Regions from separate parts of the Metallumcola ferriviriculae genome, predicted to be linked through region 2. Evidence: a T-box and tRNA genes for the amino acid it is inferred to sense, from the RefSeq annotation. Region 2 holds a T-box; the other holds one or more tRNA genes.
What was found. The T-box of region 2 lies ahead of MFMK1_RS05200 (valine--tRNA ligase). A T-box ahead of a tRNA ligase gene usually reads a tRNA of that ligase, here a tRNA-Val.

Region 1 (4,418 bases), 110 kb from region 2:
CTGCCATAGTTTTTCTAACCCACTCATATTATTCCCCCTTTTATGTTATAAAAAACTCAAGCCCGTAAATAAGAAATATTTCCGGGAGTGTGTCCAAATAAAAATAAAAATAAAAATAAAAAAGATAGGAGCCGTCATGGGGCTTTCCTATCTAAAAATGCTGCCAAGGATTTGTGTTTTCCTGGGACATAATCACTTTTGTGCTGTCTAGTTTTTCCTGCAGATACCTGGCCAACACCGGCACGATAATTCTCTCTGTAGCGTAATGGCCTGCGTCCACTATAGCTAATCCTTTGGCCACTGCATCTTGGGCCTCGTGAAATTTCAAGTCTCCGGTAACCAATACATCGGCCTTTTGGCGTAGGGCATGGTCTACCAAAGAAGCGCCGGAACCGCCGCAAACGGCAACTCTGGTCATAGGGTGTTGGATATCGCCAACCACCCGCACTTGCTCACAGCCCAGAGTTCGTTTGACCCGGCGGGCAAAAGCTTCTAGGTTTTCCGCTTCGGCCAAATCGCCCACGCGACCAAGTCCGTAAGGTTTGCCTTCATTGGCCAACGGATATACGTCATAGGCCACTTCCTCATATGGGTGGGCCTCGGTCATGGCCTCTAAAACCCGGCTTAACTTATCAGCTAATACGATGGTCTCCAATCGATATTCTGCTACCCGTTCCAGCTCCCCTACCTGACCGATATAGGGCTTTGTTCCGCCTAATGGTTTAAATGATCCTTCACCAAGTGTCTGAAATGTACAGTGAGAATAATTTCCTAGCCAACCTCCACCGGCTTCACTAATGGCTCCACGCACTGCATCTACATTATCCTTAGGTACAAACACCACTAATTTGTATAATTTCTGCCCGTCAGCAGGAGCCAGTACAGCTGCATTTTTGAGACCTAGATAATCCGCTAAGTAATGATTAATGCCCTCATCAGCATTATCCAGGTTAGTATGAGCTATATATACCATCACATCATGTTTTAGCAGCTTTTTAACCATGCTGCCCCAGGGCTGATCTGTCCGAAGATGGGAAATGGGTTTAAAGAAAAATGGATGATGGGCGATAATCATATCCACGCCCTCGGCCACCGCCTCTTCCACCACTTGGCTCTCAATATCTAATGATACCAAGACGGATTTCACTAGGGCATCCGGTTCCCCCAACTGGAGACCGATATTGTCCCATTGCTCCGCTCGTGCAGGTGGAGCCAATTCTTCAATTAATTCGCAGATTGTTCTGCAGTCAACCATTTTTTCACCTTCTCTATCTTTTCAAGCTGCTCTTGCAATTCGCCGATTTGTGCTCGGGTAGACGAGTCGGTGCTCTTACTTACCCCGGCCAGTATCCCGGCCAATTGTTTCTCTTTTTGTTCTAAAAGTTTGGTTAGCAGCGGGTGACGTTTCTCTATCAACCGGGGCCCGATCAGCGAGTCCTTTGGTTGTTCTCTGCCCGGCTCTGCTACTAAAAACTCGTAAAGTTTGCCGTCTTCGGCTACCAAATCTTCATCCAACAATATCCAGCCGTTGGCCCAAAGCCATTCCCTGATTTTTTCCGTATCGGTCATGGGCTGAAGCACCAATCGGCGTACGTCTTTAATCACTTCAGGAGCCCGAGAAAAAATTTGCTCCATGGTATTTCCGCCCATACCGGCAATGACTATGGTTTCTACCTCACCGGGACGCAATACTTTGAGGCCATCGCCCAAACGGACTGATATTTTATCTCCCAGACAAAAGCTTTCCACTGTACGCAGCGCACTCTGAAAAGGGGCATTATGGATATCAGCAGCAATCACGCCGGGGCAAATACCCTGTTTCACCAAGTAGACAGGCAAATAGGCATGGTCTGTACCAATGTCTGCGACTTTACTGCCTGATGGGATGTATGCTGCAATAGTGCTTAAACGCAGCGAAAGTTTCATGATGAATTACCTCCACATCTACCTTATCTTCAGTATTATACCCAATAAAGAAAAAATCCTTTAAAGTAGAGAAAAAAACCACCTTAAAGGTGGTTTATGGTGGGCGATGACGGGATCGAACCGCCGACCCCCTGCTTGTAAGGCAGGTGCTCTCCCAGCTGAGCTAATCGCCCTAATGGTGACCCGTAGGGGATTCGAACCCCTGTTACCGGCGTGAAAGGCCGGTGTCTTAGACCCCTTGACCAACGGGCCATGCTATGTGAATTGTTTTGGTGGGCCCACCAGGGATCGAACCTGGGACCAACCGGTTATGAGCCGGTTGCTCTACCGCTGAGCTATAGGCCCAATTTTTGAAGCGCAATAAATATTATACCAAGATTTGATGAAAAGTGCAAACCCTTTTTTTACCTGCGCTTAAGCCTGCGGTGAACCCTTAAATAAATTGGCTCCCCGAGCTGGACTCGAACCAGCAACCCTTCGGTTAACAGCCGAATGCTCTACCATTGAGCTATCGAGGAGCGCTCAAGACAAAAACTATTATAAAACATTATTTCACGCTGGTCAACAGTGATTTTATTCCAAATAGTCTTTCAGTTTTTTACTACGACTGGGATGACGCAATTTACGTAGTGCTTTGGCCTCAATCTGCCGAATGCGCTCCCTGGTGACATGAAATTCCTTGCCCACTTCTTCCAGTGTACGAGAACGACCATCATCTAATCCAAAACGCAAACGCAGTACCTTTTCCTCACGCTCGGTAAGGGTGTCCAGTACTTCCTCCAGCTGCTCCTTAAGCAGCATAAATGATGCTTTTTCTGCCGGTGCCGGTGCATCTTCGTCCTTAATAAAGTCACCCAAATGACTATCTTCTTCTTCGCCAATAGGGGTTTCCAAAGATACCGGTTCTTGGGCAATTTTCATTATTTCCCGGACCCGCTCAACAGAAATATCCATTTCATGAGCGATTTCTTCCGGGATTGGTTCGCGGCCATATTCCTGCAGCAGCTGCCTGCTCACACGAATTAATTTGTTGATGGTCTCCACCATATGCACTGGAATGCGGATAGTTCGGGCCTGGTCGGCAATAGCCCGAGTAATTGCTTGCCTAATCCACCAAGTAGCATAAGTACTAAATTTATAACCTTTGCGGTAATCGAATTTCTCCACCGCTTTAATCAGGCCTAGGTTACCCTCCTGAATAAGGTCCAGAAATAACATTCCTCGGCCTACATATCTTTTAGCGATACTTACTACTAGACGAAGATTGGCCTCCGCCAGTTGGCGCTTGGCTTCTTCTTCTCCCTGTTCCATGCGTTGTGCCAGATCCACTTCCTGATCAGCAGTCAAAAGCGGCACCCGGCCAATTTCCTTCAGATACATCCGCACCGGGTCGTCGATACCCACGCCTTCGGGAACAGAGAGATCCAGGCCTACATCATTGCCTTCGTCATCTTTGTCTTTCTCTTCTGCGCCTTCTTCAGGCAGCACCTCGATACCCTGTTTGTTAAGATATTCATAAAACTCATCTATTTCTTCGGGGGTGAGGTCTATGCCTTCAAGAGCATCCATAATTTCTTTATAAGTTAGGACGCCACGTTTCTTACCCTGTTCGACTAGTTTTAGTATATTCTCGCTTTTTAGCAGCAGTTCTTTCATCTCTCTTCCCCCCTTCCGGGTTAGTGCCGTTTGATATTAATTCTTCTTAAAATGTCATTTTCCTGCAATAAAACAAAGCTCTTTACTAGGAATTTTTGAATATCCATGAATCCGCCTTGTTTTTCAATGTCTTTCAGGCCCTGCTCCAGTTCCTCCAGCATGCGGTCTACCTGAAATAAGTTCAACTTTTCCAACAGGTGCTCGAATTTATCCAAGCGTTTTTCGTCGCTGACCATCACATGAGAAAGGGTCTTTTGACCCGCTTCGCTTAGTTTATCCATTAACACTGCCGGCTGTACGCCGTCGGCGTAATCTATCTTTGTCAACAAGTTTAAAACTTCTCTAACACCGCCGTCGGATAATGTTTCAGGCATAATGACTTTTGACACTATCTGAGCCTGTCTGGCATCACGTAAAATATGCTGCAAAAGCTGCCGTTCCATTCCCACCCGAGGCGTTTCTGCGTTATACCGCACGAGACTGTCATTATGCCTATTTTTGCCTATTTTATCCTTTTTTACTCTATTATTTTCGCTATTTCTTGAATGTAAGCGAATTTCCGTCTGCACCGCTTCCGGAGACAGGTCCAACCGCTCAGCAACCAATCGAATATATTCTTCCCTCTCCACGGCACTTTTTAACCGCGCAAGATCAGGCACCAGAAAATTAACTATTGCTACCCGTCCTTCGATGGAGCCGATGTCATACTCCTTCATAGCCAAAGCAAGCTTATATTCGATTAAAGAAAGTGCTTCTGTGGCAACTAACCGTTGAAATTCATCGATGCCTTTACGCCTCAAATAATCATCGGGGTCCATCCCTTCCGGCAGCTGACC
Region 2 (4,418 bases):
GTACTATTAAAACGAGATAGTATCCATCGATCCGCTAAAGTATATTGGGCGCTGACACCCTCGTAAGATTTATCATCTTCTAAATTCATGATTACAAACCTAGCTGCATTCCAGATTTTATTAGCAAAATTCCTGGTTCCCTCCAGACGTTCAAAATGAAAACGCAGGTCATTACCTGGTGTGTTACCAGTAATCAGCATAAATCTCAGCGTGTCGGCACCATACTTTTCAATTATCTCAATAGGGTCAACACCGTTACCCAAAGATTTACTCATTTTTCTGCCCTGAGCATCAAGCACCAATCCATGGATAAATACTTCCTTAAAGGGTACTTCCTGTCTGAATTCTAAAGCCATAAATATCATTCGGGCAACCCAGAAGAAGATGATATCCCGACCAGTGACCAGCACTGAAGTGGGATAAAAAGTGCGTAGGTCTGCCGTATCCCCAGGCCAGCCTAATGTCGAAAAAGGCCATAGCCCTGAGCTAAACCAGGTATCCAATACGTCAGGGTCCTGTTGCAATTTGCTACTGCCGCAGCCGGTGCATTGGTCAGGATCATTAATCGAACAAATTATTTCACCACAGTCCTGACAATACCATACTGGAATACGATGCCCCCACCAAAGCTGCCTGGAGATACACCAGTCTCTAATGTTTTCAAGCCATCCAAGATAAACCTTGGTAAAACGCTCCGGAACAAAGCGAATACGTTTCTCCTCTACTGCTTCAATAGCCGGTTTAGCCAAGGGTCCCATCCGGACAAACCACTGTCGGGACACCAATGGTTCGACAACCGTGTCACAGCGATAGCATTGGCCCACAGCATGCCGGTGTTCCTCAGTCTCTACCAAGAAACCAGCCCCCATTAAGTCCTGCACCAGAATTTCCCGGCATTCGTACCGGTCCATCCCCCGATATTTACCTGCCTCCGCTGTCATTTTAGCGGTTTTATCAATAACCACCACCTGCGGTAGTTGATGACGCTGACCGATTTCAAAATCATTTGGGTCATGGGCCGGAGTTATCTTTACTGCCCCGGAGCCGAATTCCGGGTCTACATATTCGTCTGCAACAATGGGAATTTCCCTGCCGACAACGGGAAGAATTACGGTTTTACCCACTAATTTCTTGTAGCGAGAGTCATCGGGGTGTACCGCTACCGCCGTATCTCCCAACATGGTCTCCGGACGGGTAGTTGCAACTACTACATATTCATCGCTATCTTTAATTGGATAGCGGATATGCCAAAGGCTGCCCGCACTTTCTTGGTGTTCAACTTCAATATCGGAAATCGTCGTCTGACACTTAGGGCACCAATTAATAATGTAATTACCACGATAAATTAATCCTTTTTCGTACAGGCGGACAAAAACCTCCCGCACAGCATCAGAGCACCCATCATCCATCGTGAACCTTTCGCGGGACCAGTCACAGGATGCGCCAAGAGTACGCAGCTGGCGCGTGATACGGTCACCATACTGGTGTTTCCAATCCCATACCCGCTCTAAAAATTCATCTCTCCCTAAATCATTCTTGGACTTCCCTTCCCGGGCCAGTTGTTCCTCCACCTTAGCCTGAGTCGCAATACCCGCGTGGTCAGTCCCCGGCAGCCAAAGAGTGTTGCGACCCTGCATACGGCGCCAGCGGGTAAGAATATCCTGAAGCGTACTATCCAACGCATGTCCCAAGTGTAGAGACCCGGTAACATTTGGCGGGGGCATCACAATAGAGAATGCCTCTCGGCCTTCTTCCCTTTCTGCTACAAAATAACTCTTTTCCTCCCAAGTGTGATACCATTTCTCCTCCACTCGGGAAGGATCGTAAGTTTTACTTAAAGATTGCTCCTGCATAGACGCACCATCCTTCTTGATAAATATGCCATATTTTTCTTATAAATAAAATAAAACCCTTCATCTATAAGGACGAAAGGGTTCCGCGGTACCACCTTAGTTCGGCTCTATAAGCCACACTCCAAAAGATAACGGCTTTTACCGGCCCAGCCTACTTGTTTTCAGCTAGACAATTCCAGGGCGACTTCACCGCTTTCAAAACCGAAAAGACCTTGCAGCCTATTGAGGGTCTCTCTCTCTGGCGGTTGGCAGCGACTACTACTCCCCTTCACAATTTTTTACATGTAAAGTTTTCTAGCTATATATTACTGGTATTATGTACCGCTGTCAACCTCGCTATACAGGCCCTATAATGTTACGAAACAGATCCGCCCCGCACCATTCTTTCCAAAATGATATCTGAAGCATGGTAGGGGTCAATCTCCCTGTTAATCACTTTTTCCAATGTTTGTTCGAATTCACCTGAATCCTTAAATTCCCGGCCAATACGCTGCTTTAATCGTTCCAGCACTACTTCCACCACTTCGGACTTAAGCCGCTGCTGTCGGTAATCGGTTAAGAAGCCTGTGCTATCCAGGTATTCCTTATGCCTCATAATCGCCTGATATAAGTCGTCCAATCCTGTATTATGCAGCGATACCACCGGCACCACCGGCGGGCGCCACTGGCGCTCCCTGTCTAAGTCCAACATAGCCCTCACTTCAGTCGCGGTACGATCTGCACCTTCCAGATCCGCCTTATTGACTGCAAAAACATCAGCAATTTCCATAATTCCCGCTTTCAAAGTTTGAATAATGTCACCGGCACCGGGGGTCAACACCACCACAGTACTATCGGCAGCATTCATGATATCAAGCTCGGACTGACCTACCCCTACCGTCTCTACCAAAATCACATCTTTCCCTGAAGCATCCAACACCTTGATAGCTTCCTTGGTAGCTCTGGAAAGGCCGCCCAGACTGCCTCGGGTACCCATACTTCTAATAAAGACCCCTTCATCTAATACATGGTCCTGCATACGGATTCTATCACCTAATAGCGCCCCACCGCTAAAAGGACTGGTTGGATCAACCGCAATGATTCCCACGCTTAATCCGTAGGCCTTACGAATATGTTGTGTCAATCGGTCCACTAACGAACTCTTACCTGCACCCGGAGAACCGGTAATGCCAATAACGTAAGCCCTTCCGGTATGAGGGTAGAGAGCAGCCAAAAGTTCCTTTTTCTCCGGTGCTTCATTCTCGACTATGGTTATTGCTCTGGCCAAAGCCCTACGATTTCCTGCCAGCAGGTCATCTGCTATCTTCAATTGCCACACCCCTTGCTACAATTTTTTCAGGTTCCCGAATCTTCTCCAACGGGAACCGTAATATGCCTTTAACCAACTACTTAACAAAAAATTAAATAGTTAGAATATTTATTTTACTGTATATTCGTTCTCAAAACCTAAATTTCCTTTTTTTCAGCAATATTTTAATAAAGGGACTTATCCTTATTACCTTTTCCAAGTCTGCCCCGTCGCTGCAAAAATGCTATATTTACACCACAGACTGCAGCTGCCCCGCCAGTTACGGCGCCAACCAATAATTTGTATACCACTTGGTTAACTGAAACAATTTGCGGTATCAAAGCAGCATTTATTGCTACTGCAGCAAGTGCCACCGCCGCACCAATCCAACCTCCGTGTTTCCATCCCTGCCAGCGAGCTGCTTTTCCGCCACTAAACCCAGCCATTACCAACGCTAAGAAAACTATTACCCGCATATATCCAGGTAAATAATAACTCTGTCTTGAACCAAACAACACCCAAAGAAGCAGCAGGGTATAGCCGCCGATTAAGATCGCGGCACCCATCCAAAAGCCCTTCCAAATAGCTTTAAAATTTGTCCCAGCCATCAATCCACCTCCCATATTTGCTATTTATAAAATACGGCAGCCGCTGGGTTTTTATAACCATCATCGAAACATTTCCCATATCGGTCTTTGAGTAAAAGTTTTTTCCTTGACCGAATTGATATACTCTGACAAAATTATAATGGCGTCTTTAAAGAATAGAGGGATGAAACTATGGATAATAACCGGCAATTACAGGCCGATTTGCTCCTGCTGATAGTAGCCTTGATTTGGGGCCTTACCTTTGTCAGCGTAAAAAATGCCTTGGTAGATATAGGGCCTTATACTTTCAACGCGATTCGTTTCGGTATTGCATTTATTTTTATGGGGTTGTTTTCTGGTCGTAAGCTGCGTCAGATTAATAAAAAATCCTTAAGCGCCGGCATGACAGTTGGTATGGTACTTTTTGCCGGATATTCCTTTCAAACAATCGGTCTTCAATATACCACTGCCTCTAATGCCGGCTTTATCACCGGTTTGTCAGTAGTAATGGTACCGTTATTTGCCCGCCTGTTATTTAAAAGAACAGCCAACCGCTACGCAATTTTGGGGGCAATAACTGCCGCCGCAGGACTAGGCCTTTTATCTTTAAGCCTTCCCCTGGCAGTTAACCTTGGCGACCTGCTGGTATTGTTTTGTGCCGCCAGTTTTGCACTGCATATTGTCTTTGTG

Region 1: it encodes a tRNA-Val, which carries the amino acid that the T-box ahead of MFMK1_RS05200 (valine--tRNA ligase) is inferred to sense. The anticodon was not compared.

The regions. Positions count from the first base shown of each region.
Region 1 is NZ_CP121694.1:1,137,199-1,141,616, reverse strand. Features, by position in the region: gene MFMK1_RS05775 (zinc ribbon domain-containing protein) at 1-27, opposite strand, end outside; gene MFMK1_RS05770 (Nif3-like dinuclear metal center hexameric protein) at 152-1,255, opposite strand; gene MFMK1_RS05765 (tRNA (adenine(22)-N(1))-methyltransferase) at 1,225-1,926, opposite strand; tRNA gene MFMK1_RS05760 (tRNA-Val) at 2,024-2,099, opposite strand; tRNA gene MFMK1_RS05755 (tRNA-Glu) at 2,103-2,178, opposite strand; tRNA gene MFMK1_RS05750 (tRNA-Ile) at 2,197-2,271, opposite strand; tRNA gene MFMK1_RS05745 (tRNA-Asn) at 2,370-2,444, opposite strand; gene rpoD (RNA polymerase sigma factor RpoD) at 2,500-3,582, opposite strand; gene dnaG (DNA primase) at 3,603-4,418, opposite strand, start outside.
Region 2 is NZ_CP121694.1:1,027,614-1,032,031, reverse strand. Features, by position in the region: gene MFMK1_RS05200 (valine--tRNA ligase) at 1-1,853, opposite strand, end outside; T-box leader at 1,919-2,134, opposite strand; gene meaB (methylmalonyl Co-A mutase-associated GTPase MeaB) at 2,209-3,171, opposite strand; gene MFMK1_RS05190 (TIGR04086 family membrane protein) at 3,327-3,749, opposite strand; gene MFMK1_RS05185 (DMT family transporter) at 3,921-4,418, shown strand, end outside.